One region of the Hoeflea sp. AS60 genome, then DNA from elsewhere that is predicted to be linked to it. Evidence: predicted binding sites of a transcription regulator. Region 1 holds the regulator's gene; each other region holds the start of a gene.
The links. Region 1 encodes PhoB, which activates phosphate uptake and scavenging genes when phosphate is short. Its sites were predicted from a motif close to TGTCATNNANCTGTCAT; they were not measured.
Positions count from the first base shown of each region.

Region 2: WNZ14_RS21805 (inorganic phosphate transporter) is a predicted target of PhoB. The motif match lies at 5,553-5,569, and genes of this name have one in related genera.
Region 3: WNZ14_RS08425 (esterase-like activity of phytase family protein) is a predicted target of PhoB. The motif match lies at 7,865-7,881, and genes of this name have one in related genera.

Region 1 covers NZ_JBBMQP010000001.1:1,459,331-1,468,999, reverse strand. Annotated here, with positions in the region: gene WNZ14_RS06780 (efflux RND transporter periplasmic adaptor subunit) at 1-1,094, opposite strand, end outside; gene WNZ14_RS06775 (Hsp33 family molecular chaperone) at 1,180-2,172, opposite strand; gene argF (ornithine carbamoyltransferase) at 2,284-3,207, opposite strand; gene WNZ14_RS06765 (aspartate aminotransferase family protein) at 3,222-4,415, opposite strand; gene WNZ14_RS06760 (GcrA family cell cycle regulator) at 4,892-5,416, shown strand; gene WNZ14_RS06755 (hypothetical protein) at 5,611-5,928, shown strand; gene phoB (phosphate regulon transcriptional regulator PhoB) at 6,057-6,740, opposite strand; gene phoU (phosphate signaling complex protein PhoU) at 6,770-7,492, opposite strand; gene pstB (phosphate ABC transporter ATP-binding protein PstB) at 7,539-8,354, opposite strand; gene pstA (phosphate ABC transporter permease PstA) at 8,422-9,669, opposite strand, start outside.
Region 2 covers NZ_JBBMQP010000005.1:115,017-124,685, forward strand. Annotated here, with positions in the region: gene WNZ14_RS21790 (hypothetical protein) at 1-58, opposite strand, end outside; gene ligA (NAD-dependent DNA ligase LigA) at 218-2,338, shown strand; gene WNZ14_RS21800 (DUF2778 domain-containing protein) at 2,335-3,573, opposite strand; gene WNZ14_RS21805 (inorganic phosphate transporter) at 4,008-5,504, opposite strand; gene WNZ14_RS21810 (Rrf2 family transcriptional regulator) at 5,750-6,193, shown strand; gene WNZ14_RS21815 (NAD(P)/FAD-dependent oxidoreductase) at 6,199-7,086, shown strand; gene WNZ14_RS21820 (spermidine synthase) at 7,215-7,931, shown strand; gene WNZ14_RS21825 (hypothetical protein) at 8,208-8,753, shown strand; gene WNZ14_RS21830 (MvdC/MvdD family ATP grasp protein) at 8,803-9,669, shown strand, end outside.
Region 3 covers NZ_JBBMQP010000001.1:1,825,140-1,834,808, reverse strand. Annotated here, with positions in the region: gene atpD (F0F1 ATP synthase subunit beta) at 1-1,294, shown strand, start outside; gene WNZ14_RS08465 (F0F1 ATP synthase subunit epsilon) at 1,291-1,713, shown strand; gene WNZ14_RS08460 (AtpZ/AtpI family protein) at 1,710-2,003, shown strand; gene WNZ14_RS08455 (ATP synthase subunit I) at 1,979-2,290, shown strand; gene WNZ14_RS08450 (F0F1 ATP synthase subunit A) at 2,287-3,000, shown strand; gene WNZ14_RS08445 (F0F1 ATP synthase subunit C) at 3,000-3,245, shown strand; gene WNZ14_RS08440 (F0F1 ATP synthase subunit delta) at 3,250-3,990, shown strand; gene WNZ14_RS08435 (F0F1 ATP synthase subunit alpha) at 3,977-5,554, shown strand; gene WNZ14_RS08430 (FoF1 ATP synthase subunit gamma) at 5,551-6,411, shown strand; gene WNZ14_RS08425 (esterase-like activity of phytase family protein) at 6,481-7,824, opposite strand; gene WNZ14_RS08420 (YfcC family protein) at 8,050-9,501, shown strand; gene WNZ14_RS08415 (arginine deiminase) at 9,498-9,669, shown strand, end outside.

The DNA.
Region 1 (9,669 bases):
GTGAGCGAGACAAAGGCGCCGGGGCGCAATTGCACCGGATTGTCAGCCTCGCCGATGCGGGCGAACACTTCGACGCCGCCGCGCTCGGCGGTGACACGCGCACCAATCCGGTCGATGATCGCAGGCCAGGTGTAGGCAGTGCCGCCAACCGTCCAGTTCAACTCAACCTTGCGGCCAACCAGAGGGTCGGAGTCCGTCGCCATCCGGCCATACTGGGCATTGGTCAGGGTGAATTTCACGTCAAGCGCAGTGTCGTCATAGATCGAAGCCACCACCTCGTTGGCGTTGACCGAGCGGCCGGTCTCCACTGTTTCGTCGGAAATGATCCCGTCAAACGGAGCGACGAGCGCTGTGTCTTCAAGTGTGCGCTGCGCCTCACGGACTTTCCATTCCAGCCGTTCGGCGTTCGCCTCCTGCTGAGTGCGCTGGGCTTCGGCGATCAGAATGTTGTTGCGGCGCTGGCTTGATGCCTGCTCGCGCTGGGACAGGATCAGTCGCCTTGCATCGACCTCCTTGTCGGTCAGTGCACCGGTTTCAACGAGCGACAGGGCTCGTTCCAGGTCGGATCGGCCGAGTTCAAGCTGGGAATCCGCTGCTTCAAGCTGCTCGCGCTCGGAGGCAAGCCGCGCATCGATCTCGGCAATCGCCGCACGGGTTGAGGCGAGGTTGGCGCGGGCTTCGACCAGCGCTCCTTCATAGGCAAAAGGATCGACACGCAGCAGTACCGTGCCTTGGGCCACACGCCGACCGGCGACAAGGTCGGGATGGATTTCGACAACGTCGCCGCTCACCGCCGCGCGCAAATCGACATTGCGGCCGGTGTCGACCTGACCGTAGAGCCGGATATCGGGCCGGTTATCAGCGCGTTCAGCCTTGGTCGTCTCGACGGTGTAGACCAATGGTGTAAATGGCCTTGGCGAACGTTCCTTCTTTGAGGCCGCCAAGCGCTCCATCGCCACCCAGGCACCAGCAAGCACCAGTGCCATCAGTGCGATCTGCACCAATGGCCGCACAAAACCCCGGCGCTTCGGCGCAGCTGCTGCGCCATTGAGGTCCGTCGGCAGGTCCAAGCGATTATCGGCCTTGTCGAGCATCAAGTTACTCCGTTGAAGATAAACAGGTAACGCAATGACGGCGCATGGCAAATTAAAGTTTGGTCATGTTCCTGCCGACTGCCTGTCAGCCGCGGATTTCAGCGGGATCGAAACGATAGGCGGTCGAACAGAACTCGCACTGCACGGTGATCACGCCGTCTTCGACGCTTTCGTTGAGCTCTTCTTCCGAGAAGCCGCCCAGAACCTCGCCCAGCCGTTCCCGCGAACAGCTGCACTTGTCGAACACCGGCACGGGTGGGTAAACCTTCGCTCCACGTTCATGAAACAGCCGGTAGAGAAGGCGCTCGGCGCCGACTTCGGGATCGGTCAGTTCGCCGGGCTGAACCGTGCTGACCAGTATCTTGGCCTCCGCCCAGCTGTCATCCTCATCATGGACAATGCCTTCAACACCTTCCGGCACATCGCCGCCCGGAAGGTCCGGGACGCGCATCCGGTCCAGCGCCTGAGGCAGAAACTGGACAACAATCCCGCCCGCACGCCAGCTATGGCGCGGCTTGCCTTCGTCGTCGCGGTCGATGAGTTCTGCTACGGCCAGGCGAACGATGGTCGGGATCTGCTCGGACTGGCGGAAATAGGTTTCGGCCATCTCCTCAAGCGTCTCGCCCTTCATCTCGACGATGCCCTGATAGCGCTGCATGTAGGCGCCCTGATCAATGGTAAAAGCCAGGATGCCGTTGCCCAGCAGTTCGGCGGGCTTCGTCGCGCCAGCAGCCTCGGCTGCGGCAAGGCGCTCCTCGTCGAAACGGGCATAGGCGCGCAGGTTCCCAGGCGTGGTGAAATCCGCGACAACCAGATCAACCGGACCGTCGCCCTTTGTCTGGACGATCAGCTTGCCTTCAAACTTGAGCGAGGTGCCAAGCAGCACTGTCAGCGCTATGGCTTCGGCCAGCAGGCGCGCGACCGGCTCCGGATAGGAATGCCGGGCAAGGATCGCATCGATCATCGGACCGAGCTGTACGGTGCGGCCACGCACGTCGAGGCCATCCACCTCAAACGGCAGAACGCGGTCATCTCCGGCGAAAACAGGTTCACCGTGGGTCTGGATTTCGGTTTCCATCATCAATTCCGATTGTTCTTCGTGACAGAACCTGGCCAATCGATGAGGGCTGGTCCGGGTTCACATTTCAAACGGGCATATAGGTACTGATAGTGGCGAACGCCAGAGGTGTTACAAAACGCCCATGCACCAGCGCATGATCGCCTTTTGTGCATGCAGGCGGTTCTCGGCTTCGTCAAACACCACCGATTGCGGCCCGTCCATCACGCCGTCGGTGACTTCCTCGCCGCGGTGCGCGGGAAGGCAGTGCATGAAGAGGGCATCCGGGTTGGCTTTCGCCATCAGTGCTTCATTGACCTGATAAGGCACGAAGACATTGTGACCGCGGGCCTTGTGCTCCTGGTTCATTGAGACCCAAGTGTCGGTAATCACACAGTCCGCGCCCTTGATGGCCTGATCCGGATCGGCGCTGATGTCGATCTCGGCTCCCTGCTTGCGCGCCCATTCGACGAATTTCGCGTCGGGCTCCGAGCCTGAAGGCGTTGCGATCTGCATGCGGTAGCCGAATTGGCCCGCACCTTCGATGAGCGAGTGCAGAACATTGTTGCCATCACCGGTCCAGGCCAGCGTCTTGCCCTTGATCGGCCCGCGATGTTCCTCAAACGTGAGGATATCGGCCATGATCTGACAGGGATGTGTGTCATCTGTAAGGGCGTTGATGACTGGCACAGTCGCATGCTCGGCGAGCTCAAGCATGCGGGTATGATCCAGAGTCCGGATCATGATCATGTCGACATAGCGCGACAGAACCTTTGCCGTATCGGCAATGGTTTCGGCACGGCCCAGCTGCATTTCGGTGCCCGACAGGAACAGGGTCTCGCCACCAAGCTGTCGCATGCCAACGTCAAAGGACACGCGCGTACGGGTCGAGGGTTTTTCGAATATCATCGCCAGCATCTTGCCTGCGAGCGGTCGGTCGGCGTCGATCGCTGTCTTGGCCGATCGCGCGCCATCGATGATCTTGCGCAAGTCGTCCGCCCCGACAGCGGACAGGTCGAGAAAATGGCTCGTTCCGACGGATTTGGTCTTTGTCATGGATTCCAGTCCGTTTAGTTGGCTGAGCTGCTGCGGGACAGCATATCGAGCGCGCCCTCGATTTTCGATAGCGCTTCGCGGGCTTCTTCGGCAGTCACGGTCAGGGGCGGCAGCAGCCGCACGACATTGTCACCAGCCGGAACCGCCAGGATATGCTCGTTGCGCATCGCCATCACCAGATCGGTATTGGATTTTGCGCATTTGATGCCGAGCATCAGGCCAGAGCCACGGACATCGGCAATCAGATCCGGATAGCGGTCCTTAAGCGATGCCAGGCCCTGGCGCATCACCAGCGCCACATCGTTGACGTGGGTAAGGAACCCCTCTTCGAGAATGACATCAAGCACGGCATTGCCGACAGCCATTGCAAGCGGGTTTCCCCCATAAGTGGTGCCGTGGGTGCCCGCAGTCATGCCGTCAGCGGCATTGGCGGTCGCCAGGCAAGCGCCAAAGGGGAAGCCGCCGCCTATTCCCTTTGCAACAGCCATGATGTCAGGCTCGATACCGGCCCACTCATGGGCAAACAGTCTGCCAGTACGGCCAACACCGGTTTGGACCTCATCCAGGATCAACAGCAGCCCGTGCTCATCGCACAAGTCACGTAGACCGCGCATGCATTCGACCGGCAGAGGGCGAATACCGCCTTCACCCTGGATGGGCTCTACCAGAATTGCCGCGGTGTTTTCATTGATCGCCGCTTTCAAGGCTTCATGGTCGCCAAAAGGCACCTGGTCAAAGCCCGCAGTCTTCGGACCAAAGCCCTCAAGGTATTTTGCCTGGCCGCCAGCGGCGATGGTCGCGAGGGTCCGTCCGTGAAAAGCGCCTTCAACGGTAATGATACCGTACCGCTCCGGCTGGCCGTTGACATAGAAATGACGCCGCGCCGTCTTGATGGCGCATTCAAGCGCTTCAGCACCGGAATTGGTGAAAAACACCTTGTCGGCAAATGTCACCTCAGTGAGGCGCCGCGCCATGCGGGACTGGTCCGGAATTTCAAAAAGGTTCGAGAGATGCCACACGCGGTCGGCCTGGGCTTTGAGCGCCTCGACCAGATGCGGGTGGGCGTGGCCAAGAGAATTGACCGCGATGCCGGCAGCAAAATCGAGATAGCGCTCGCCCTCAGGGGTTTCCAGCCACACACCATTTCCACGTTCGAACACGATCGGAACACGGTTATATGTATCATAAAGCGGCTTGGCATCGGCCATGGCGCTTTTCTCCCCACTTGAGAACGGACAACAGTACATTGCCCTTGCCTTGCGAACGCCGCAGCGACCCGCACGACAGGACATGCCGAAAAACCAAAATGCCGCCCATTCCGGGGCGGCCCGGTCACTATTTACATTTAGGTCTTGCGTGTCAATGAGACACAGCGCCCACACGCCCCAAGCGGATTTCGAACACTTCCAGAGGGCGGTTTTTCGATGCGATCGGCGACACGGACCCACTTAAGGGTGAGATTTCATATTGGCCGCGTAAGTTGGGGAAAACCGCAAAAAGGAATCAGCATGATTCGGCTGACTCTTGTCACGGAGTCCGCCGACCACTAAGTTGAGCCCATGAAGTAGAGGTTCGCGGCGGACACTATTCACCTCATTGTAACCGAGTGTTCAAGCTCCGGTCGTCCGGGGCGACGTTGAGGGATTCTGACATCCCGAAAGACGGGATACAGGGAGAGCATTGCATGAACTGGACTGATGAACGGGTCGAAAGACTCAAGAAACTCTGGGCGGACGGGCTCAGCGCTAGCCAGATCGCAGCACAACTGGGCGGCGTGAGCCGCAACGCTGTGATCGGCAAGGTGCACCGGCTCAATCTTCCTGGCCGCGCCAAGAGCGGCGGACAGGCATCTGTGCGCACCAAGCGTACAACTGCGGCGCCCCGCGCTCCAAATTACGCAGGCCGGACCGCAACGCAGGCAACCCGCACTGTTAGCCGCTCAAGCGGTGGAGCCCAGCTCAAGGAAGACCTGGACTTTGTCGCGACTGAAGAAATTGACGTCCGTCCGATGGACGACGTGGTCGTGCCGATTTCGCGCAGGCTTTCTCTGATTGAGCTTTCGGAACGGACCTGCAAATGGCCGGTCGGCGATCCGTTGCAGGAGGGATTCCACTTCTGCGGCAATGATTCAGGCGATGCCTCGCCATATTGCGGCTATCACGCCAAGATGGCTTTCCAGCCATCAAGCGAGCGCAAGCGCGCCCGCTGAATACCATCTTGTAAAGACTGCCAGAGCCCGGGTTGATCGCCCGGGCTCCTTGTTTTTGTGATGGTCGCAGATGTCAGCGTGCGTTTTTCTGATATATTCTCTCATGAAACGAAATCAGAGCGCACATTGGGAGCGCCGCCGGGCTTTCCATAGCTCTTGCTTGCCAGCAGTCCCTGCAGCGAAAGGACCAACCGATGCGCCACCTTGTCATTGCTCTTGCTGCCTTACTCGCGGCCACCCTGTCTGCTGCAGCATCTTCGGATGACGCATGGGCCGAATTCGCCGAGACCGTTCGCACAGAGTGTCTCAAAGCCGCTGAGCCGATGCTGGAGGCTGCGGCGGCTGTGGTTGATCCATTCGGATCCGAGAGCTTTGGTCTTGCAGTGTTGAGCGGCAAAGCCAAGGGTGCCGATGCCACGGTCAGCTACATCTGCATCATGGACAAGCAGACTGGCATCGTCGAGCTTGGCAGTGAATTGACGTCGGATGTCTTGAAAGTCACCATACCCTAAGTCTGCAAAAAGCAGGTGCACCAGCCGTGTGGCTTGAAACCGGCGAGGCAGGAGCGCCGGCTCACGACTGCATAGCGCCGCACCTTCGTCTGGAGGCGCGACGCCGCAGAAAGTGGTATTGGCAGGCGTCAGCTTTCGATCGAATAGCCGGCACCGCGCACTGTGCGGATGGTGTCACGCATGCCGGAAAGATTGACCGCCTTGCGCAACCTGCCGACATGTACATCGACCGTGCGCTCGTCGACATAGACGTCGTGGCCCCAGACGCCATCGAGCAGTTGCGCGCGGGAATAGACCCTGCCCGGCGAGCTCATCAGATATTCGAGCAGTCGGAATTCCGTCGGTCCAAGCTTGATGTCGCGGCCCCGACGCTTCACGCGATGGGTTTCACGGTCGAGCTCGATATCGCCAACCTTGAGCAGGCTGGAAATCGTTTCCGGCCGCGCGCGGCGCAGCATGGCCCTTACACGCGCCAGCAGTTCGGGCGTGGAGAACGGCTTGACGACGAAATCATCCGCGCCGGTTGCCAGTCCGCGAACCCGTTCGCTCTCCTCGCCACGCGCCGTCAGCATGATGATAGGCAGGCGCTCGGTTTCAGGCCGAGCGCGCAAGCGGCGGCACAATTCGATTCCTGAAATGCCCGGCAGCATCCAGTCGAGGATCAGAAGATCCGGGACGCGCTCCTGCAGCCGGATCTCGGCCTCGTCACCGCGAAGAACGGTGTCAACATCGTAGCCTTCAGCTTCCAGGTTGTAGCGAAGCAACACCGAGAGTGCCTCTTCGTCTTCAACCACAGTAATACGGGGGCTCATTGCCATTGTGCATGCACTCCGTGATGCGGTCAGTCTGCGCCCGGGGCGGGCGCGACCATGCTGGCTGTCTCGTCGTCCTTGGGACGATCCGCTGCCAGCTGTTCTCCGGTGGCGACGTAATAGACGGTCTCGGCGATATTGGTGGCGTGATCACCAATGCGCTCGATGTTCTTTGCGCAGAACAGCAGGTGCGTGCAGGCAGTGATGTTGCGTGGATCTTCCATCATGTAGGTCAGCAATTCGCGGAACAGCGAGGTGTAGATCGCATCGATCTCCTCATCGCGTTCGCGGATCGAATTGGCGAGGCCCGGCGAGCGGGTGGCGAATGCATCCAGAACTTCCTTGAGCTGGGTCAGGGCCAGTTCAGCCAGATGCTCCAGCCCACGAACCAGCTTGCGGGGCTGCGCCATGGTGTGAACTGCGATCACCCGCTTGGCGATGTTCTTTCCCAGGTCGCCGACGCGCTCGAGATCGGAAGCAATTCGGATCGAACCGATGATCTCACGCAGATCCGACGCCATCGGCTGGCGCTTGGCGATCACCAGAACCGCCTTGTCGTAGATCTCGCGCTCGCCGTTGTCGAGCAGCAGGTCCTCGGAGATAACACGTTGGGCAGAGGCCGTGTCGGCGTTGACCAGGGCAGCAACGGCATCGGCGACCATGCGCTCGGCTATGCCACCCATTTCCGACAGGCGGCGCGTCAGGAAACGGAGCTCATCATCATAAGAGGTGACTGTGTGTGCTTCGGGCATGGTTTGATCCTTCAATCCTGTAATCATTATGCGAAAGGCGGTCGCATTAGCCGAAGCGGCCGGTGATGTAGTCCTGGGTCAGCTTGGTATCCGGATTGGTGAACATCTTGTCTGTTGCACCGACCTCCACGAGATTGCCCAAATGGAACATGGCCGTACGTTGCGAGACACGGGCAGCCTGCTGCATCGAGTGGGTGACGATGACGATGGTGTAGTTGACGCGGAGTTCGTCGATCAGTTCCTCGACCTTCGCTGTCGCAATCGGGTCAAGTGCCGAGCACGGTTCATCCATCAAGATGACTTCAGGGCTGACCGCGATGGCGCGAGCAATGCAAAGCCGCTGCTGCTGTCCCCCGGAAAGACCTGTTCCCGGCTCTTGCAGGCGATCCTTGACCTCGTTGAACAGGCCGGCCTTGATCAGGGAGCGTTCGACAACTTCATCCATCTCTGCGCGCGTTGAAACCTGACCGTGAATGCGGGGGCCGTAAACGACATTTTCATAGATCGATTTGGGAAACGGATTTGGCTTCTGAAACACCATGCCGACCCGCGCGCGCAGCTCCACGACATCGATCATCGGCGCGTAGATGTTCTCGCCCTCGAGCGTGATCTCGCCCTTGACCCGGCAGACATCGATGGTGTCGTTCATCCGGTTGAGGCAGCGCAGGAACGTCGACTTGCCGCAGCCTGACGGACCGATCAGCGCCGTCACGCTGTTCTTGCGGACATCCAGATTGACATCAAACAGCGCCTGCTTTTCGCCGTAGAATACGCTGACATCGGTACCGCGCATCTTGATTGCGGACTCCTCGATCGCTGCGTCGACCGCTTTTTCAGTAGCCGCTTCAGTCATGATGTTCATCTCCGTCTTCCCTTCAACAATGTCAGTATACTCAGGGCTTGATTGTTTCAAATGCAACAGTCGTGTTCTACCAGCGGCGCTCGAAGCGGCGGCGCAGCAGGATGGCAATGGCGTTCATGATGACCAGAAAGATCAGCAGCACGATAATCGCACCCGATGCACGCTCGACAAAGGCCGGATCGCCACGCTGGGTCCAGTTGTAAACCTGAACCGGCAGAGCGGAGGCAGGATCAAAGAACCCTTCCGGCGGCGCGCCGGGATATTCGCGAACGAAGGCAACCATGCCGATCAGCAGCAGAGGTGCTGTTTCACCCAGCGCCTGGGCCAGGCCGATAATCGTGCCAGTGAGAATTCCGGGTGCTGCGAGCGGCAGGATATGATGGAAAATCGCCTGCATCTTGGAAGCACCTATACCGAGCGCCGCATCGTTGATTGATGGCGGAACCGCCTTCAGCGCCGCACGTGTCGCGATGATAATTGTCGGCAATGTCATCAGCGTCAGTACAAGCCCACCAACAACAGGCGCAGACTGCGGCAGACCGACGAAATTGATGAAAATTGCCAGACCAAGGATACCAAACACGATGGATGGAACTGCGGCGAGGTTGGCGATGTTGACCTCGATAAGGTCGGTCCAGCGGTTTTGCGGCGCGAACTCTTCGAGGTAAATCGATGCTGCGACGCCGATCGGCAACGCCAGCACGAGCACGATCAGCATCATGTAGGCCGAGCCCAAGATGGCAACGCCGAGACCGGCAGCTTCCGGACGCGTGTCAGAGGCATCGGGAGCCGTAAAGAAGCCCCAGTTGAACCTCTGTTCGAGGATACCGGCCTGCTTGAGCTTGTCGGCAAGCACCAGTTGTCCGGGCGTGACGTTGCTGTCCAGCTCGGCAGACGCCATCGTCACGCGGCCCTTGTAATATCCGTCAATGCGACCGCCAGCGAGAAGATCAAACGAGACCGTCTTTCCGATCTGGTCCGGGTTTGCCAGAATGAAACGACGCAGTTCCCCCGGTGCTTCCTTCGATATCAGCTCGAACGCGGCATTGGCGTTTACGCCTTCCACGGCAATGCCGTTTTCGGTCATCTTGGTTTGCATCGCGGCCTTGATGAGCGGCTGCAATGTGAAGGTTGTGATCTTCGCAACATCCTCTGGATCCCGGTTGCCGTTCTTGTCCAGCTTCGCGGCATCGAGATTTACGTCGAGCGTGATGAAGGTCTGGTGAAACGACGACAGGCCATTTGAAAGTATGGAGGTCATCAGACCGGCCAATGCAAGGATACTGAAGACAACGGCTGCAAGGCCCATCAGACG
Region 2 (9,669 bases), on a different contig from region 1:
GGACGGTGCTCTGCTTGGTCGGTTCTGGCGCTATGGTCTGGGTTGCTCCGACGATCATTCGTCCGTTGTCCCTGATTGCCGTATCGAGACGGTCATGTATCGTCCCGTATGATAGCAGCAGAGTCTTAACTGCTGATTGACCGCGCGCGAGCGCCGCCACCGCCTTTTCATTCGCGCCATATCCGCTAAAACGAAATTCGATTCCGGAGTGCGGCAGATGACCCAAGAAACCCAGCCCGTTGACGCCCTGACCGAGGTGGAGGCGAAAGCCGAACTTGAACGGCTGGCAGCCGAGCTCGCGCGTCATGACGCGGCCTATCACGGCCACGATGCGCCCATCATCTCGGATGCTGATTATGATGCGCTCAAGCGGCGCAACGAAGAGATCGAGATCCGGTTTCCTGCACTGGTGCGGATAGACAGTCCGCGCTTCAAGGTCGGCAGCAGCGTTGTCGCCGATGGCTTTGGCAAGATCACCCACAGCGTGCCGATGCTGTCGCTCGACAATGCGTTTTCAGACGAGGACGTGCGCGATTTCGTCAACTCGATCTATCGCTTCCTTGGGCAGTTGCCGGACAATTCCATCGCGCTCACCGCCGAGCCGAAGATTGACGGGCTGTCGATGTCGATCCGCTACGAGGACGGCAAGCTCACATCGGCTGCGACCCGCGGCGACGGAACAACGGGCGAAAACGTCACCGCCAATATCAGGACCATTTCCGAGATCCCCAACACTTTGCCCGCCGGTGCGCCGTTGGTGGTTGAAGTGCGCGGCGAGGTCTACATGGCCAAGGAGGATTTCCTGGCGCTGAACGAACGGATGGCTGCGGAAGGCAAGCCGACCTACGTCAATCCGCGCAACACCGCTGCGGGATCGCTGCGCCAGCTCGACGCCAAGGTCACCGCAAGCCGCAAATTGAGGTTCTTCGCCTATGCCTGGGGTGAGATGTCCGAGATGCCTTCCGACACCCAGCACGGCATGATCGAGGTGTTTGAAGCCTGGGGCTTTCCCGTCAATCCGCTGACCAGGCGTCTCGACAGTATCGAGGCGCTGATCGAACACTACAATGAAATCGGCATCGCACGTGCCGATCTGCCCTATGATATCGACGGCGTCGTCTACAAGGTCGACCGGCACGATCTGCAGGCCCGCCTCGGCTTCCGTTCGCGCAGTCCGCGCTGGGCGATTGCCCACAAGTTTCCGGCTGAAAAAGCAGCGACCCGGCTCACGGCGATCGACATTCAGGTTGGTCGCACCGGTGCGCTGACCCCGGTGGCGCGGCTCGAGCCGATCACCGTTGGCGGCGTGGTGGTGACCAATGCGACGTTGCACAATGCCGAGGAGATCGAGCGCCTGAAAGTCCGGATCGGCGACGTCGTCCAGATCCAGCGCGCCGGCGACGTCATTCCGCAAGTGCTTGGCGTGGTATCTTCGCCTGACGACGCCATAACCTTTGAGTTCCCGAAAATCTGCCCCTGCGATTTGAAAACGCCTGTCGTTCGGGAGGAAACAGCGGGCGGCGTTGAAGGCGTTATCCGGCGGTGCTCGGGTGAATTTGCCTGCCCGTTCCAGCGCAAGGAACATCTCAAGCACTTCGTCTCGCGCAAGGCGTTTGACATTGATGGCCTGGGCGAAAAGCAGATCGAGTTCTTCTACGGCGACAAGACGCTGCCGATCAATCAACCGGCTGATATCTTCACGTTGAAGGCGCGCGACGAGGCCAACGGGTTGCAGCGGCTGAAGAACCGCGACGGCTACGGCGATACCTCTGCCCAGAAGCTGTTCGATGCCATTGATGAACGGCGCACCATTGCGCTCGACCGGCTTATTTTTGGCCTCGGCATCCGCCACGTCGGTGAGCAGACCGCCAAGACCCTGGCGCGTGCCTATGGCGATTGGGCGTCTGTGAACGAGGCGGCCCTTGCAATTGCCGATGGCGACAAGGCGGCGATCGAGGAAATGGACGCGCTTGATGACATCGGTCCCGCGGTGGTGGAATCCATCGGCCGCTTCTTCGGCGAACCGCACAACATCGCCATGGTCGATAGCCTGGTCGAACAGCTGACCATACGTGAGGCCGAGAAACCGGCACAGGATTCCCCTGTCGCAGGCCTCACAGTTGTCTTCACCGGATCACTCGAAAAGATGACCCGCGACGAGGCCAAGGCGATGGCCGAGCGGCTGGGTGCCAAGGTGGCGGGTTCGGTGTCGAAAAAAACCGATATCCTGGTTGCCGGCCCCGGTGCGGGATCAAAGTTGACCAAGGCGCAAGACCTGGGCGTGCGAACCATGGATGAGGACGGCTGGTTTGAACTGGTCGCCGTCAAAGAGGCCTAAAGCGCAGCCAGATAGGTCGGTAGTTTGTCCATGGTTTTCACCACGATCAGCCGTTCGATCTCGCCGTTCTTGAACGCTTTCAGGAAGCGCTCGTATTCCTTGAAAACCACGCAGCCGTTGGATTGGGAGCGGCTGCCGCCGCCGACATACATGTAGGTGTGGGCGAGCAGGCCGTCGCGGTTGAACTTCTTTCGTCCGTCAGCGGGCAGGAGGCGTATTGCCTCAACACCGTGGAAGCGGCTTTCGCGCATTCGGAGATTGTAGAGATTGGGCGGTGTGGGCCCGCGGTTCTTCTCGGTGATGTAGCCCGGATCATCCTGCATGTGTGCGAGGCCTGAATGCGCCTCGAGCTTCTCGCCGTTCGGCATGTGGACTGTTGCCGAGCTGATATCGTAGACCGCCACCTTGGCTCCGGGGCCGGGAAGCTGCTTGCTCCCGCGTCCGCCAAACAGCTGCCTGAAAATCCCGCCAGATGTATCATCTTCCTTGACCGTATCGGGACTGGCGTAGGACAGCACACTTTGCGGCTTCTCGGCTTTTCCCGTTGAAGGCGCCCGGCGCGGTGTTGGAACGATTTCCGGCTCGGTGATCGCGGCCTGCAGTTGCGCGGTGTCAGAGCGGGCGCTTTCCAGCATGCGCGGGCGGGGTGTCGGCAGGGGGATGGCCATGGCGAGCTCGATGGGTGCCGAGACTTCTTCGCCACTGGCGGCCGTGCCGCCGCCTTTCGCCTCAGCGGTCAGCAGACCATTTGTCTGGTCTTCGGCGTGCGCCAGCGCCAGGGCGATCATGGTTGGTGTGAAGAATTGATCTTTGGAGGCGGTCAGCGGCGCCGCCCCTATCCTTTGATCCCAGCCGGAGGTCGAGGCCTTTGCAGAGTCCCCAGGACGTGATGCTTCACCGAAAAGGGGAGTGCCGGAAAACCACGCTTGCTCAATGAATGAAGATGGTTGCTCAACCTGAGCCGACAACCGTCGCGGATCGATATCTGCGATGCGTGGCATAATTCCTGGGTTAACGGCGTCGAGATTTGCGGCAGGGCGTGACTTGCGAGCCAAACCAACGGCGCGGTCGCTCCTGGCTATACGAAGCTGACGGTTGGCGCGGTCTGGCTTGAACCTGCTGACAGCGTGGCTTATCGACATGGATGCATGCAGCGAGGCTGGCATTCCGAGCAGCGCGGACGCCCCTTGCGAAAACCCTTCCGCCAGCAAAGATGTTGCGGCAAACAATGCCATGATTCCAACCACAGCACCTGCGCACGCGGCGAAAGGAATACCTTTCGCGCGGGCTCTCGTCTTCCTGTCCCCGTCCTTCAATATCATCGTCCCCACGTATCAATGCCGTAGTCAGAGATCAGCAGCTGCAGTCGGAAAGCGTTCAGTTCGTGCCTGAGAGGTGCTTGCAGCTGGCCCGCAACACCCCACCATTGCCATAGCCCTTGTCAATTCCGGGCAATCCAGGCCTTCAAGCCCGATCGCCGAGGAGAATATCAAACCATGGTAAAGAATAGCTTTCCAACCCATCTGCGCTCGCCATTAGCGAACCACGCGAATTTGGCCAGAGAGAGGCAGTCTGAGAAAGAGAGAGGCAGTCTGAGCAGGGGCTGAAGACGCACGCACGCTGCAGCGTACAAGGTGCGCGAATGGACTGACTGAAGTCCTCTGTCGGTTCAGACCAGAACCGCCCGCAAGACCACAAACAGAACACCCGACAGCACGGCAGCGGCGGGAACGGTGATCACCCAGGCTGCGATGATCTGAAGGAAGTGAGAGCGGCGCACAAGCTTTCGGCGGCGCTGTTCGGCAAGCTGGCCCTTGGCGGCCTCTGTGCCCGGGGTGTTGATCTGATGGCGCACGACATAATCGGCGCGGCGGCTCGATCTCTCCGTGTACCATTCGCGGAAGAAGCCGACGCCGAAGACTGCGCCGACGGCGATGTGGGTTGAGCTTACCGGCAGGCCGAGCCACGAGGCGATGATCACGGTGATCGCTGCGGACAGCGCCACGCAATAGGCCCGCATCGGGTTGAGCTTGGTGATCTGGTTGCCGACCATGCGGATCAGCTTCGGGCCGAACAGCAAAAGACCGAGTGATATGCCCACCGCGCCGACTGCCATTACCCAGAGCGGGATCACCACCTTGGGGGCGACTTCACCGAGCTCCGCGGTGTGGACGATGGCTGCCAGCGGGCCGACCGCATTGGCCACGTCATTGGCGCCGTGGGCGAATGACAACAGGGCGGCAGAGAAGATCAGCGGCAGGCCGAACAGCTTTCGCAGCGACTGGTTGCGATTTTCAAGGCCGCGTGACTGGCGGGCAATCACCGGCCTTGCGACGAGCCACCCGACAAAGCCGGCGCCCAGCCCGATCAGCAATGCGGTGCTCAGCGGGATCTTGATCAGCGCCTTGACCCCCTTGAGCGACAGATAGGTGGCGAAGGTGCCAATCATGATGGCGATCAGCACCGGCACCCAGCGGCGCGCGGCGGCGATCTTGTCTTCCTGGTAGATAATGAAAGTCTTGATGAAAGCGAGAAACGCTGCCGCGATAATCCCGCCCATGAAAGGCGAAATCACCCAGCTTGCAGCGATGCCGCCCATGGTCGGCCAGTTGACGGCGTCGACGCCGGCTGCAGCGATGCCTGCGCCCATCACGCCGCCGACAATCGAATGGGTGGTAGAGACAGGCGCGCCAAACCAGGTGGCGAGATGGATCCACATCGCAGCCGAGACGAGTGCCGCCATCATGGCGGCGATGAAAACATTGGGATCGGACACGGCGACCGGATCGATGATGCCCTTGGAAATGGTGGAGACCACGTCGCCGCCTGCGATCAATGCGCCTGCACTCTCAAAGACTGCGGCAATGGCCAGCGCCACACCCAGTGTCATGGCCTGCGAGCCTACTGCCGGGCCGACATTGTTGGCCACGTCATTGGCGCCGATGTTGAGCGCCATGTAGGCGCCGATCATGGCGGCGGCGATGATGACCACCGCGCCGGGTTGTCCGGTGACGAAGACGGCTGCGATGATGGCGCACAGGAAGATGAAGACGAGCGCAAGACCGGGCGTGACAAAGCCGCGATTGATCAGGCCGGTGGCCTCTTCCATCGTCGCGAACTTGTCGAGATCCTTGTCGAGCGTTGGCTTGCGGTAGGTTTCAGGCATGTGCGGTGATGCTTCCCGTGGTCCGGTCCGGTGCGTCAAAGGTCGATTGTGACAGTTTCTTGACCGTTGATCTTCCGTCGATGGACGCATGACGCCGTTGCGTCAAGCCGGGAGCCGTCGGTATCAACGAGTTTCGGGCCCAAGGTGCGGGTTTGTGCCCTGTCAGGCGTTTGTTTCGGCCTGATCGGTCGATTTTATGACGACGGTTCTTGACGCCGCGCTCGACTCGTAACATATGAAGTTACATGAAACATGACAGCCGCCTTTCATCCGTCCTGCACGCCCTTTTGCACATGGCGGAGCACGATGGTCCGATGACCTCCGAAGCCCTGGGCAAGTGCCTGGGCACCAATCCGGTCGTGGTTCGGCGGACCATGGGTCTGTTGCGCGAAGCCGGGCTCGTGACCTCTGATCGCGGCCACGCCGGTGGCTGGCGCATTGCCGTCGACCTGTCGACCGTGACCCTCAGGCAGTTGCACGAGGCGCTTGGCGAGCCTGCGGTCTTTGCGCTCGGCAATCGCAATGAAAGACCTCAATGCCTTGTCGAGCAATCGGTCAATGCCGCGCTCGACGGGGCTTTCGCTGACGCGGAAGCGCTCCTCTTGGAGCGGTTTGCTCAGATCACGCTTGCCACGCTCGCCACCGATTTTGCCCGGCGGCACGCGGATTGGCGGGCACAGAAAGGATAGACCAAATGCACGATGTGATTGTCATCGGGGGCAGCTACGCCGGAATGGCCGCAGCCCTCCAGCTTCTCCGCGCCTATCGGGCGGTGAAAGTGATCGACGGCGGTGAGCGGCGCAACCGCTTTGCCGATCTCTCGCACGGGTTTCTCGGGCAGGACGGTGTCGCCGCCGCTGAAATCGCCTCGACCGCGCGGCGGCAGCTTGAAGCCTACAAGACGCTGTCATGGGTCGAGGGCCGCGCCGTCACGGTCACCGGCGGCAAGGATGATTTCACAGTCACCACCACCGATGGCGAACGTCACCGCGCGCGGCGACTGCTGTTTGCCATCGGGCTCGAGGATCAGTTGCCGGAGATTGCCGGACTGTCCGCGCGGTGGGGCAGGTCTGTGTTTCATTGTCCCTATTGCCACGGCTATGAGCTTGAGCGCGGCCCTATCGGGGTCATCGCCACGGGTCCGATGTCGGTGCATCAGGCCGAGATCGTGTCGGAATGGGGCGAGGTGACATTCCTCACCAATGGCGCCGTTGAGGTGGATGCGGATCAGCGGCGCACGCTTGAAAACCGTCATGTCCTGATCGAACCCGGCCTGATTGACCGGATTGACGGTGTGGCGGATGTGGTGTTCGCCGGTGGCAGGCAGTTGAGCTTTGCCGGCCTGTTCACGGCGCCCCACTGCGTCCCAGCCAGCAGTCTCGCCGAAGCGGCGGGGTGCGCCTTGGAGGAGACAATGATGGGTATCCAGATCCAGACCGACGCGGCCAAGCTGACGTCAGTCCCGGGTGTTTTCGCCTGCGGTGACGTGGCGCGCATGCCGCACTCGGTGACGCTGGCGGTGGCGGACGGCGCCTGGGCCGGCGCGCAGCTGCACCGTTCGCTGGTCTGGCCTGATGCGTGATCTTTGGATCACGACAGGGATGCGGCCGTCTCTCCTTGTCAGCCTGGGCCAAAACGCCGATAAGGCCTGAGCATGCGGCTTCCTCGCCCTTGCGTGCGCAGAACGCCCGGTATGGGCGGGGAGATCCCATGAGCAGACTGTTTGAAGAACTCGATTACCGCCCGACGCCGATCGGGGCGCTTGTGCTCCGCCGGCGGCACGAGGTCCGGCTCGGGGTCGATATTCTCGAGATCAAGCTCGGCGAAGAGCATCTGATGTCGGACCTGTTCACGGCCTCGGAGATCGCGCTGGCCGAACTGGGACTGGCGGCATGTACGGGCGAGGGGCTTGATGTCGTGGTCGGAGGGCTGGGCCTCGGCTATACGGCCAGGGCCGCGCTCGACGATGCGCGCACTGGATCGCTGATCGTCGTTGAGTATCTCGAAGCGGTTATCGACTGGCACCAGACCGGCCTGCTGCCGCTCGGCCCGGAACTGACCGGCGATCCACGCTGCCGGCTGGTGGAGGGCGATTTCTTCGCCTTGGCGCGGGGCGAGGCCGGGTTCGATCCGGACGTGCCGGGCCGCCGGTTCGACGCGATCCTGCTTGACATCGACCATTCGCCCGACGCGCTGCTTGATCCGCGCAGCGAGAGCTTCTACCAGCCCGAGGGGCTCGAGAAGCTCGCCGCCCACCTCAAGCCCGGCGGCATTTTCGGCCTCTGGTCCGACGCGCTCGCCGACGATGGCTTTACCGAGCGTCTGGCCAGCGTATTCACCGAGGCCTGGGCCGAACCGGTAACCTTCCACAACCCGCTGCAGGACAAGCCGTTTACGCAGACGGTGTATCTGGCAAGGAAGGGGTAGGGGCAAGATCTCTTCATCAGATGAGCAGACCACTGCTTGATACAAATTCTCTTATCCGTGGCAAGATTAGTAGTTGCGCTAACCACTGTTGATTCTGTTCGAAAGATTTGGTGTGATTTATGCAAGGTTGACGTTCTCTTTGCGGAATGTATAAATTTCGCATGTGCTGATCATTTAATAATGTTCAATTTCAACAATTGAGGCATCTAACTTGTGTTTCTTTGGTGGAATTTTCGGTATTAATGTGAGTTGTGTATATATGGGGAGAGATATGGAATGACCAATTTTTCTAACGATATGCTAGCAAATCTGAACAATGCTCCTGATCAAAGGAGTGGCGAAAACATTGCAATTTGGTGCCATGTTATCGGCAAACGCGGTGATAAGCTGGTTATCAAAATTGGAGAGGCAGAGTTTCTTCTCGATCCATCATCAATAAAAAATGTTGAAGTATTGGATGGCAATAGCATCAGCGATCCTTCGTCAGATGTTTTTCTTGAGATCGATGGCGATTCAGAAATTGTGTCCTCTGTAAAAAATATTGCCCGGTTTGGGCATAGAGCCCAATCGGAAATATTAACACCATTTGCTTTGGCGCGTCCTGAACAGGCAGCAACTCGAAAACTCAGTGATGACGAAGTAAGGGAGCAAAATGATATTTATGATGCTTGGCAGCGCAAGGTTGGAATTTTCAAGGAACTGACAAACTCCTCAAAAGAAGAGAGGTGCACGCTGAAAAATACTTCCGCATGGACAAGTTTTGGCCCTCTCGATATTCCAAGCGGTGTTGATCACCATGGGGATGGGTGTGCAGGATATTGATGATTGGATCATCATTTAAGGAAAAACAGAAAGATAAAACCGGTCGTATATGAACGAGATCCGCGATACCGTTCTAATCGTATCCAACTCTGAAGATATTCACGCAGAGGCAGTTCAGGCATTTTTGGCAAACCAAAATGTCCCTGCTCCCATATTTGAGTGCGCGAAGTTTCCTACCCAAGTGGAAATCTCGCATGACGTGGAAAATCCCGGTAACGGCTTTTTCTCATTTGCCGACGGATCTCGAATTCAAGCGTCAAGAATCAGATCGATTTGGTGGCGGCGGCCGGACATATCTATAGTGGATGAAAAGATTGAAAAAAAATCCACCCGCGACTTTTCGATACTGAATTCGCGCTTTGCTTTGGAAGGAATAATCGCGTCGTTGGATTGTTTGAGCGTTAACAACATCTGGAATCAACGGCGTGCTTTGAACAAGCCTTTGCAGCTGGAACTGGCAGCGAAATGCGGGCTGGCAATTCCAAAAACGTTGATATCAAATTCTCCGCACGCCGTTAAAAGTTTTTTTGCGCAGACCGGACCAACGATTTACAAAGCCCTGGAGAAAGTCATCGGCGAGCCGGATGGTACAAAACCCTTGCAGCCTGATGACATTGACCGACTTCACCAGCTTTCCGTGGCCCCGGCAATTTTCCAAGAGTTTGTGGAGCCAGGTTACGATCTGCGTATAACCTATGTGGGTGGAAAATTCTTTCCGGCAAAAATAAGCTCGACCTATGATGAGGCACGATTTGATATTCGTTTGGATATGGGGCCGAAGATAGAAACATATGCGCTTCCTGCATCAATACAATCCCAGCTTGCCGATCTGATGATCTGTCTCGGACTGGTTTTCTCTGCAATAGATATGAGAGTGAGTTCGACGGGAAAATACTACTTTTTGGAAGCGAACCCT
Region 3 (9,669 bases), 370 kb from region 1:
CAGCCATCTCGATCTGCACACAGTACGCGCGGTCGCGTTTCAGTCTACTGCCGGGCTCGCGCGCGGCGTTTCGGTTCATGCCACTGGCGGACCGGTCGAAGTGCCTGTTGGCACGGCGGTCCTCGGTCGACTTCTCGATGTCGTGGGCAATCCGCAGGACAATGGACCTGAGCTGGCAAAGGATACGCCACGCCGGTCAATTCACGCGCTGCCGCCGCTGCTGAAATCCCAGACTGGCGCAACCGAGGTATATGAGACCGGAATCAAGGTGATCGACCTGCTGACGCCGATGGCGCAGGGCGGCAAGGCCGCGATGTTCGGGGGCGCAGGTGTCGGCAAAACCGTTCTGGTGATGGAACTGATCCGCGCCATGGTCGAGAAGTATGAAGGCATATCCGTTTTTGCAGGCATTGGCGAGCGATCGCGCGAGGGCCACGAACTCCTGACCGAGATGCAAAGCTCCGGCGTGCTGGAGCGGACCGTGCTCGTCTACGGCCAGATGAACGAGCCGCCTGGCGCGCGCTGGCGTGCCGCGCTGACAGCCTTGACGGTGTCTGAATATTTCCGTGACCAGAAACACAAGAACGTGCTCTTGCTGATGGACAACGTCTTCCGCTTTGTCCAGGCCGGCGCGGAGGTGTCGAGCCTTCTGGGCCGCCTGCCCTCGCGCGTTGGATACCAGCCGACACTGGCAACCGAGGTGGCCAGGCTGCAGGAGAGAATCGCCTCGGTGGCAGGCTCCGCGGTAACCGCCATTCAGGCTGTTTACGTTCCCGCAGACGATTTCACCGATCCGGCCGTAACAACGATTTCCAGCCACATGGACTGTGTCATCGTGCTGTCGCGCGCCCAGGCAGCGGAAGGTTTCTATCCGGCGATCGACCCTCTGGCTTCGTCTTCGATGCTGCTCGATCCGCTGATCGTGGGCGAAGCGCATTACGAGACCGCCGAGGCTGTGCGTCAGGCGCTGGCGCGGTTCCGGGAGCTGACCGACATCATCTCCTTGCTCGGGGTCGAAGAGCTGGGCGCTTCGGACCGGCTGATCGTCAAACGCGCACGGCGGCTGCAGCGGTTCCTGACCCAGCCTTTCATGGTGACTGAGGCCTTTACCGGCACTCCGGGTGCCAGCGTCGTGCTTGCGGATACGCTGGCCGGGTGCCGCGCCATTCTGGATGGCGAGGCCGACGATTGGTCTGAAAGTTCGCTCTACATGGTCGGAACGCTGGAAGATGCGCGCAAGAAAGAAGCCGACGCAAAAGCATCGGAGACCTCGGACGCGGGGCCCGCGGCATGAGACTGAAGATTGTTACACCTCTGTCGGTAGTGGTCGATGAGGACATCGATAGCTTGCGCGCCGAGGATGCGAGCGGCAGTTTCGGCATCCTGTCCGGTCATGCTGCGTTCCTGACGGCGCTCGCGATCTCCATCGTCAGTTGGCGCAAGGATGAAACGGAACGCTTCTGCGCAGTGCGCGGCGGTGTGATGACCGTGGGCGGAAAGTCTGCCCCCACCACTTTGATCGCCATAGCCACACGCGAAGCGGTGGCGGGCGATGACCTCGCCACGCTGGATTCCGAGGTGCTCGCCCGGTTTCATTCGGACGCAGATAAAGAGCGAATGGAACATGTCGAAACAGTTCGCCTGCAATTGAACGCCATCCGGCGCATGATCAGCCGGCTTGGGCCGGGCGTGAATGCGGGAGAGTTTCAGTGAAACCCGAAACTTCAAACGGACCCGAAGAAGATCCGCTGATCGCCGAAACGCGCCTGCGCCGTGACCGGCGCGATAAATGGCTGCGCGAGGGGGATATGTCGGTAGGCCGGCGCCTTGCGCAGATCGGTGTGCTCGGCTGGATCTTCGTGACGCCGACCCTTGCGGGCCTGTTCTTTGGCCGCTGGCTCGATGGCTATCTTGGCTCCGGCATTTTCTGGACAGCGCCGTTCATGGTGCTCGGTTTGTGCCTTGGCGGCTGGACCGCATGGAACTGGATGAACGCGCCATGATCGATCTCTCTTTGCTTCCGCTGCCTGTGATCCTGCCGATCTACTTTCTGGGTGGGCTTGTGCTTGGCTACCTCTATTTCCGCGCATTGCGGGAAACGACCAATCTGGTGGTCAATCAAGGCCATCCTCATCTTGCTCTGGCCCTGACACTTGGCCGTCTGGCTCTGCTTTGCGGCGGCTTGTACCTTGCCGTTCTGGCAGGTGGGATCGCGCTGCTGGCGACGCTTGCGGGCGTTCTTGCAGCCAAGGCCCTGATACTGCGCCATATCCGGAGGGCCGCCTCATGAACTCCCCGCTCGATTCCGTCGTGGTGTTCCAGATCGGACCGGCTCCGATCACGCAGGCAATCATTACGACCTGGGTGATCATGGTTGTGCTGGTTCTTGGAGCCTATCTTTCGACCCGCCGGCTCGACAAGACGCCAAGCAAGAGGCAGGCGGCGATGGAACTCATCGTCGCTACACTCGATACCCAGATCCGCGAAACCACCGGTGCAGCACCAAGTCCCTACCGCAGTTTCATTGGCACACTGTTCCTGTTCATCCTGGTGGCGAACTGGTCGTCGCTTGTGCCGGGGGTTGATCCGCCGACAGCGCAGCTCGAAACCGATGCGGCGCTTGCTGTGCTCGTCTTTCTCTCGGTGATCTGGTTCGGAATCCGCGGCGGCGGCGTGGGGGGATATCTGAAATCCTTCGCAGCGCCCAATGCGGTGATGATCCCGCTCAACATGCTGGAAAGCGTCACTCGTGTGTTCTCCATGTTCGTCCGCCTGTTCGGCAATGTGATGAGCGGCGTCTTCGTCATCGGTATCGTCGCCTCGCTGGCGGGGCTTCTCGTCCCCATCCCGCTGATGGCGCTGGATCTGCTGACCGGGCTTGTGCAGGCCTACATCTTTGCCGTTCTCGCGATGGTGTTCATCACTTCTTCTGTCGAGGACGGCCAGCCCAAACCGACAGACGCCGCTCCAGCGGCCTCCCCAACACAAAAGGTTTCATGATGGATTACGCTCCCCTGGCCAGCATTTTCTGCGCCGCCTTCGCCGTGTCTTTCGGCGCGATCGGCCCGGCCCTCGCCGAAGGCCGCGCAGTTGCCGCAGCAATGGACGCGATCGCGCGTCAACCCGAGGCTGCAAACACGATCTCGCGGACGCTTTTCGTGGGTCTCGCGATGATCGAGACGACGGCTATCTACTGTCTGGTGATCGCGCTTCTGCTGCTCTTCGCCAACCCGCTGCTGGCTTGATCGAATGACCATCAACTGGTGGACGCTCGGCCTGCAGGCGATCAATGTCCTGATCCTTGTCTGGCTCCTCTCAAGGCTGTTCTGGCGTCCGGTCGCAGCTGCCATTGCGCGGCGTCAGGAAACGACACAGGCCACGATCGACGAGGCAAAGGCCGCGCAAATCAAGGCCGATGCGGCTCTGGCCGATGTCAGCAAGACCCGAGAAGGCATAGCGGCTGAGCGCACAGCATTGCTGGCGGAGGCCACGAAAAAGGCGGAGGCCGCCGCAAAGGCTGCCCTTGCCGACGCGCAGGTCAAGGCCGACAAATTGCTGGCGGCGGCGCAAACCTCGATCGACCGAGACGCTGCGGCTGCGAAAAAAGACAACGCGGCGCAGGCCTCAACGCTTTCAGTGGAGATCGCCGCCAAGATCCTCGGTCAGTTGAACAGTCCCACGGTTCAGGCTGCTCAGCTTGAGCTCCTGGTGAAGGCAATATCAGGCATGACGGACGCGGAGCGCGCAGCGCTGGTTGCCGCCAAAGCCCAGATCGAGATTGCCTCCGCCACATCCCCGACGGTCGCAGAGAAGGCGGAGATCAAGAAGGCTGTGATTGCAGGGCTCGGAGGTTCCCCGAAGCTGAAATTTGTCACCGATCCCGACCTGATTGCCGGGCTGGAACTCAGAAGCGCCCATTTCGTGCTGCGCAACAGCTGGCGGGCAGACCTTGACGCGATCCTGAAGGAGATGACGGATGCGGCCCTCTGACAAGACGGACTGGCTCGTCGCCGCGCAAGCAGCCCTGCGCAGCGCGGCGCTTGGCCCGCGGGTCGAACACAGAGGCCAGGTCGAGGAGATCGGCGACGGAATCGCCATGATTTCGGGATTGCGCGATGTGCGGCTGGACGAAGTGATGCACTTTCAGGGTGGCCAGGTCGGCTTCGCCAGGGTTCTGGATTCCGATCAGATCGGCTGCGTGCTTCTGGATGCAGCGACCGATGTCGAAGCCGGAGACGCGGTTTTCGGCACCGGCGAAGTGGTCAATGTTCCAGTTGGCGAAGCGCTGCTGGGGCGGATCGTCGATCCGCTCGGTCGCCCGCTCGACGGAAAGGGCCCGATCCAGGCAGCAAGCCGGTTGCCGATCGAACGCCCGGCGCCATCGATCATCGAGCGCGATCTGGTCACAGAGCCGGTGCAGACCGGGATCGTAGCCATGGACACGCTGTTTGCACTTGGCAGGGGTCAGCGCGAACTGATCGTCGGCGACCACTCCACCGGCAAGACGACGCTCGCCATCGACGCCCTGATTGCGCAACGCGACACCGACATGATCTGCATCTATGTCGCTGTGGGGCAGAAGACCTCCAGCGTGCGCCGCGCCATCGACGCGCTGCAGGCGCAGGGAAACTTCGAGCGCTGCATCGTTCTGGTGGCAAGCTCTGCCTCGGCGCCCGGTCTTCAATGGATCGCGCCCTATGCCGGCATGACGATGGCGGAGTATTTCCGCGACAAGGGCCAGCACGCCCTGATCGTGATCGATGATCTGTCCAAACATGCAGCCACCCACCGCGAAATCGCGCTTCTGACCCGGCAATCGCCAGGGCGTGAAGCCTATCCGGGCGATGTCTTCTACATCCACGCTCGTCTGCTCGAACGCGCGGCGAAGCTGTCGAAGGATCGCGGCGGCGGCTCGCTGACCGCGCTGCCGATTGCCGAAACGGATTCCGGCAACCTGTCTGCCTATATCCCGACCAACCTGATCTCGATCACGGATGGACAGATCGTGCTCGACGCTGCCCTTTTCCACCAGGGCCAGAAGCCGGCGGTGGATGTGGGGCTGAGCGTCAGTCGTGTGGGCGGCAAGACCCAGGCGCCAAGCTTGCGCACGGCGGCGGGCACGCTGCGGCTCGACTATGCGCAGTTTCTGGAGCTCGAGGTTTTCACCCGCTTCGGCGGCATGCCTGAAGGCCGGGTCCGCGACCAGCTCAAACGGGGGGAGCGGATCCGGGCCATCCTTCGCCAGCCGCAACACGCGCCGTTCCGCCTGGCCGACGAAGTCGGGCTGATGCTGGCGGTGCAGTCGGGACTGCTCGACCCCTTGCCGCTGGATGCGGTGGCAGCTTTCCGCGCAGGCCTTCCGGCGGCCCTCGAGAGGGACGCGGCCGAGGTGCTTAGCACGATAACAGCAAGCGGCGAAATGGAAGCGGAGACACGCAAGGTGGTTATGACCGCGATCACCCGGCTTGCACAATCACTTTCAAGCAGCAATGCGGACGTGAGCACGACTGGTGACGACGTGGCGGAGCCCCCCGCAGAAACACCCGCGTCATGACCGAGCGGTTGGCCGACATCAGTGCCCGGATCGAGAGTGTCGGTCAGCTGGGGGCGGTGGTGAACGCCATGAAAGGTATCGCTGCCGCGCGCGCCCATACCGCCAGAACCCAGCTCGAGGCCGTCGACAGCTACGCGGCGACCATTGCGGCTGTGATGTCGAGCGCGCTTGGACCCGAGGCGGCCCCTTCCAGAGCGCCCCGTTCAAGCGCGGGGAAGGCAACACAAGCCAAGACAGGGCTTCTGGTGTTCTGTGCGGAACAGGGGTTCGCCGGCGCCTTCAGCGAGCGGGTGCTCGACAGCATTGACGTGGAGCCCGATGCCAAAACCCTGTTTCTCGTAGGGACACGCGGTCTTGCTCTTGCCGCTGTCCGCGGGATCGTGCCGGTGTGGAGCGCTGCCATGCCATCGCACACACCTGGAATCCCGAAGCTCGCAGACAGGATCACGACGGCGATCTACAATTTGGTGGGTGCAGGCAATATTGACCGTCTCGACGTCATCTTCACGGAACAGAAGTCTGGACGACCGACGGTCAGGCGGCAGACCCTGTTCCCGATCGATATGTCCAATCTCCCGGCGCCCGCGTTTGAAAATCCGCTGATGCAGCTTCCTGTCGGCGCGCTGATCGACAGTCTTGGCGCGGACTATTTTCATGCGCTTGTCTGCAGGACCGCGCTTCACGCATTTGCGGCCGAAAATGACGCCCGGCTTGAAGCCATGTCGGCCGCGGGCAGCCAGATCGCGCGCGAACTTGAAACGTTTCAGGCCACGCTGCGCCGGGTGCGGCAGGAGGCGATCACGGCCGAGATCATCGAGCTTGGCACCGGCGCTGCCGCAGCGCGTGACGAGCGATAATAAGGACCTGAGCTGATTGAAGGGCTGGATGGGTCCGGGGGGTGTTATCCCCCCGGACAGTTCGATGCATCACTTCGCAGAAAGCAATTCCGGAACGCTCAGCAACACCACTTCATTGTCCGCCGCAGCATCGAGCTTGCGACCCGACGAGAACGGCAGGTTGTTGTCGATTGCAACCATGATGTGCGTGTCGTCGACTTTCATCACGTCCTCGATTGTGAAGAAGGGCAGGCTGAACCGCCCGGCCTCGCCGCCATCGGTGGTGATACGCGCAACAGCGTCGGGATCGGCAATGTTCATCAGATCGATCTGTCCGATCCGGCGAACATAACCGTCCGCATCAATGCTTGCAGTGTCGATCAGTACAATGTGCTTGACCATTGCCGGGTTGGGGAAGCAATCCGGCTTCGCATCGCCCGCACACTTCAGGCTCGGCTCACCTTCGCCATTGTCACGCTCGATAACCAGCGCACGGGTGGTATCGATGAAGTTGAAATCGCCGATTGCCGTTGCGCCTTCGGCCAGCTTGAACTTGAAGCTGTCACCAGTCCACTCGCGCTTGGCCGGATCGAAGGCCAGAACGCGCAGGAAATCGCCTTCGTTCTTGCCGTCTTCAGCCAGAAGAGGCTTTTCCAGCATTGCCCACAGCAGGCCTGTCTCGGGCTGCAGCGCCATGCCTTCATAGCCACCCGAACGCGGAACGTTCCAGTCCTTGCCGATCACGGAAGTGGCCGAGATGCCAGGCGTGTCGGCACCCTTGAGCTGCTTGCCGTCCATCATTGTGGGATAGACGTTTTTCACCCGGCCATCGAGCCCGGCTTCAATCAGGTATGGCCCGAACTCGTCGCCGATCCAGATAGAATCATCGATACGCTGGATGCTTTCGAGGTCAAAGTCAGAGCCCGTCAGGTACCGGCTGTCGGTACCGTCCCATGAGATGCGGAACGGCACCTTGAAATCAGGGTCATGCAAGAACACGGTTTCCTTCATGTCCACCTTGCCGGTCTCGAAATCCGCCATCATGCGGCTGAAGAACAGCATGGTGTCTGGGCTGTTGGCCTTGGAGCCAAAACCGTTGTCGGTCAGCACATAGACAGAGCCGTCATCGGCCTTGTTCATTGCAAAGCCGGAAAAGCCCTGCAGTGGCTGGCCGATGAAAGGCAGGCTGATTCCGGTCAGGCGCTTGCCGTGCATGCCGCCGGTGTCGCCCTCGACAGACATCGGCACGCCATTGCGGGCTGGGCCGGTAAACTTGCCGCTGATCCAGGCATCGCGGGGTGCATCGGCAGGTGGCGCGACCAGGCTCAGCGCCGGCAGATAGGCGTGGCCGGCGAGCGTGGCGGGAAAGGTCTCCTGGGCTGCAGCAGGGGCGGCCAGGGCGAGGATGGCAAGGGGCAGAAATCGTGTTTTCATCGGGTTCTCCTTTGTGAGAAACACCCAATGCCCTGAACGGGTTACAGCCAGATGACGCGCGCATTATGCTTTTGTGACAGGGACGCCATTCGCGAACAGCAACGGCATCTGCGTCCGCATATTTGCTGTTTCCCTAACCTCAATCAGCCCACCAGTCCTGATCCGCTCCTAGGGTGAAAGCTACGGCCCGAGCACTTCATGGCTTGGCTGGCAAAGGACTCAAGCATGCCCTCTCCCGACACCACAAATCCGCAACCAGTATCCCGGTTCAGCTTTCCCTCGGCCTACACGATCCTTCTGGCGCTGATCGTGATCGTGGCGGCGATGACCTGGATCATTCCCGCCGGCCAGTATGAGCGCGTGGCGTCCGCGGTGCTCGGCAAGGATATCCCGATCGCCGGAACCTACGCACCGATGGCTGCCAATCCGCAGGGCTTCTTCGACGTCATCCTCGCCCCCATCGCCGGGTTCTACGATCCCGGCAGCTACACCGCCAACGCAATTGATGTCGCACTGTTCGTGCTGATGATCGGCGGCTTCATTGGCGTGGTCACGTCAACCGGCGCGATCGACGCGGGTATCAAGCGCGCCATGACGAAACTGAAGGGGCAGGAAAAGTGGATGATCCCTATCCTCATGGGACTGTTCGCCCTGGGCGGGACGACCGAGGGCATGGCGGAAGAGACACTGGCCTTCTATGTCCTGCTGACACCGGTGATGATTGCAGCGGGCTATGACGCCCTGACGGCGGTTGCGGTGATCCTGCTTGGCGCTGGCGTTGGCGTGCTCGGCTCGACCGTAAACGCCTTTTCGACCGTCATCGCATCCAACGCTGCCGGCGTGCCGTTTACGGACGGGCTGATGCTTCGTGTGGTCATTCTGGCCCTGACCTTCGCAGCAACCGTGGCCTACGTCATGCGCTATGCCGCGCGGGTCAAGGCTGATCCGTCACACTCGCTGATCTTTGACCTCAAGGCGGAAAACGAGGCGCACTTCCGCAGCGCGGCCGAAGCTTCCGCCACAGAGTTTACCGGACTGCACAAGATCGTTCTGCTGCTGTTTGGGACCACCTTTGCGGTGATGATCTGGGGCGTCTCGCTCGGCGGCTGGTGGATGGCCGAAATGAGCGGGCTGTTCCTGTTCGCCGGCATCGGCATCGGCCTGATCGGTCGGCTGGGCGAGAAGGGCCTGGTCGAGGCTTTCGTCGGTGGTGCGCGCGATCTTCTGGGCGTGGCGCTGATCATTGGCCTTGCCCGCGGCATCGTCGTGATCATGGACGCAGGCCATATCACGGACACCATCCTGCACTGGGCAGAGGGAATGGTCACCGGCCTGAACGAGATCGTGTTCATCAACGTGATGTACTGGATCCAGGTCGTGCTGTCGTTCTTCGTCCCCTCCACATCAGGCCTTGCCGTGCTGTCGATGCCGATCCTGGCCCCCGTTGCCGATTTTGCCGGGGTCGCACGAAGCCTCGTCGTCACCGCGTTCCAGTCGGCCGAGGGCGTCGTCAACCTCGTCACCCCGACATCCGCAGTCGTCATGGGCGGTCTCGCCATCGCCCGCGTTCCCTATGAGCGCTGGCTGCACTTCGTCTGGCCCGTCTTGCTGGGTCTCACAATCATCATCATGGGCGCGCTGAGCATTGGCGTCTTTCTGACAGGATCACCGACATGACTGCTACCCCTCCCCTGACCTATGGCGTTCATTCCGAAGCAGGCAAACTGCGTCGAGTGATGGTCCACACGCCCGGTGCCGCCATGGCACGCCTGACGCCGGCCAACTGCGCTGAGCTGCTGTTTGATGATGTCATCTGGGTCAAGCAGGCACGCATCGAGCACATGA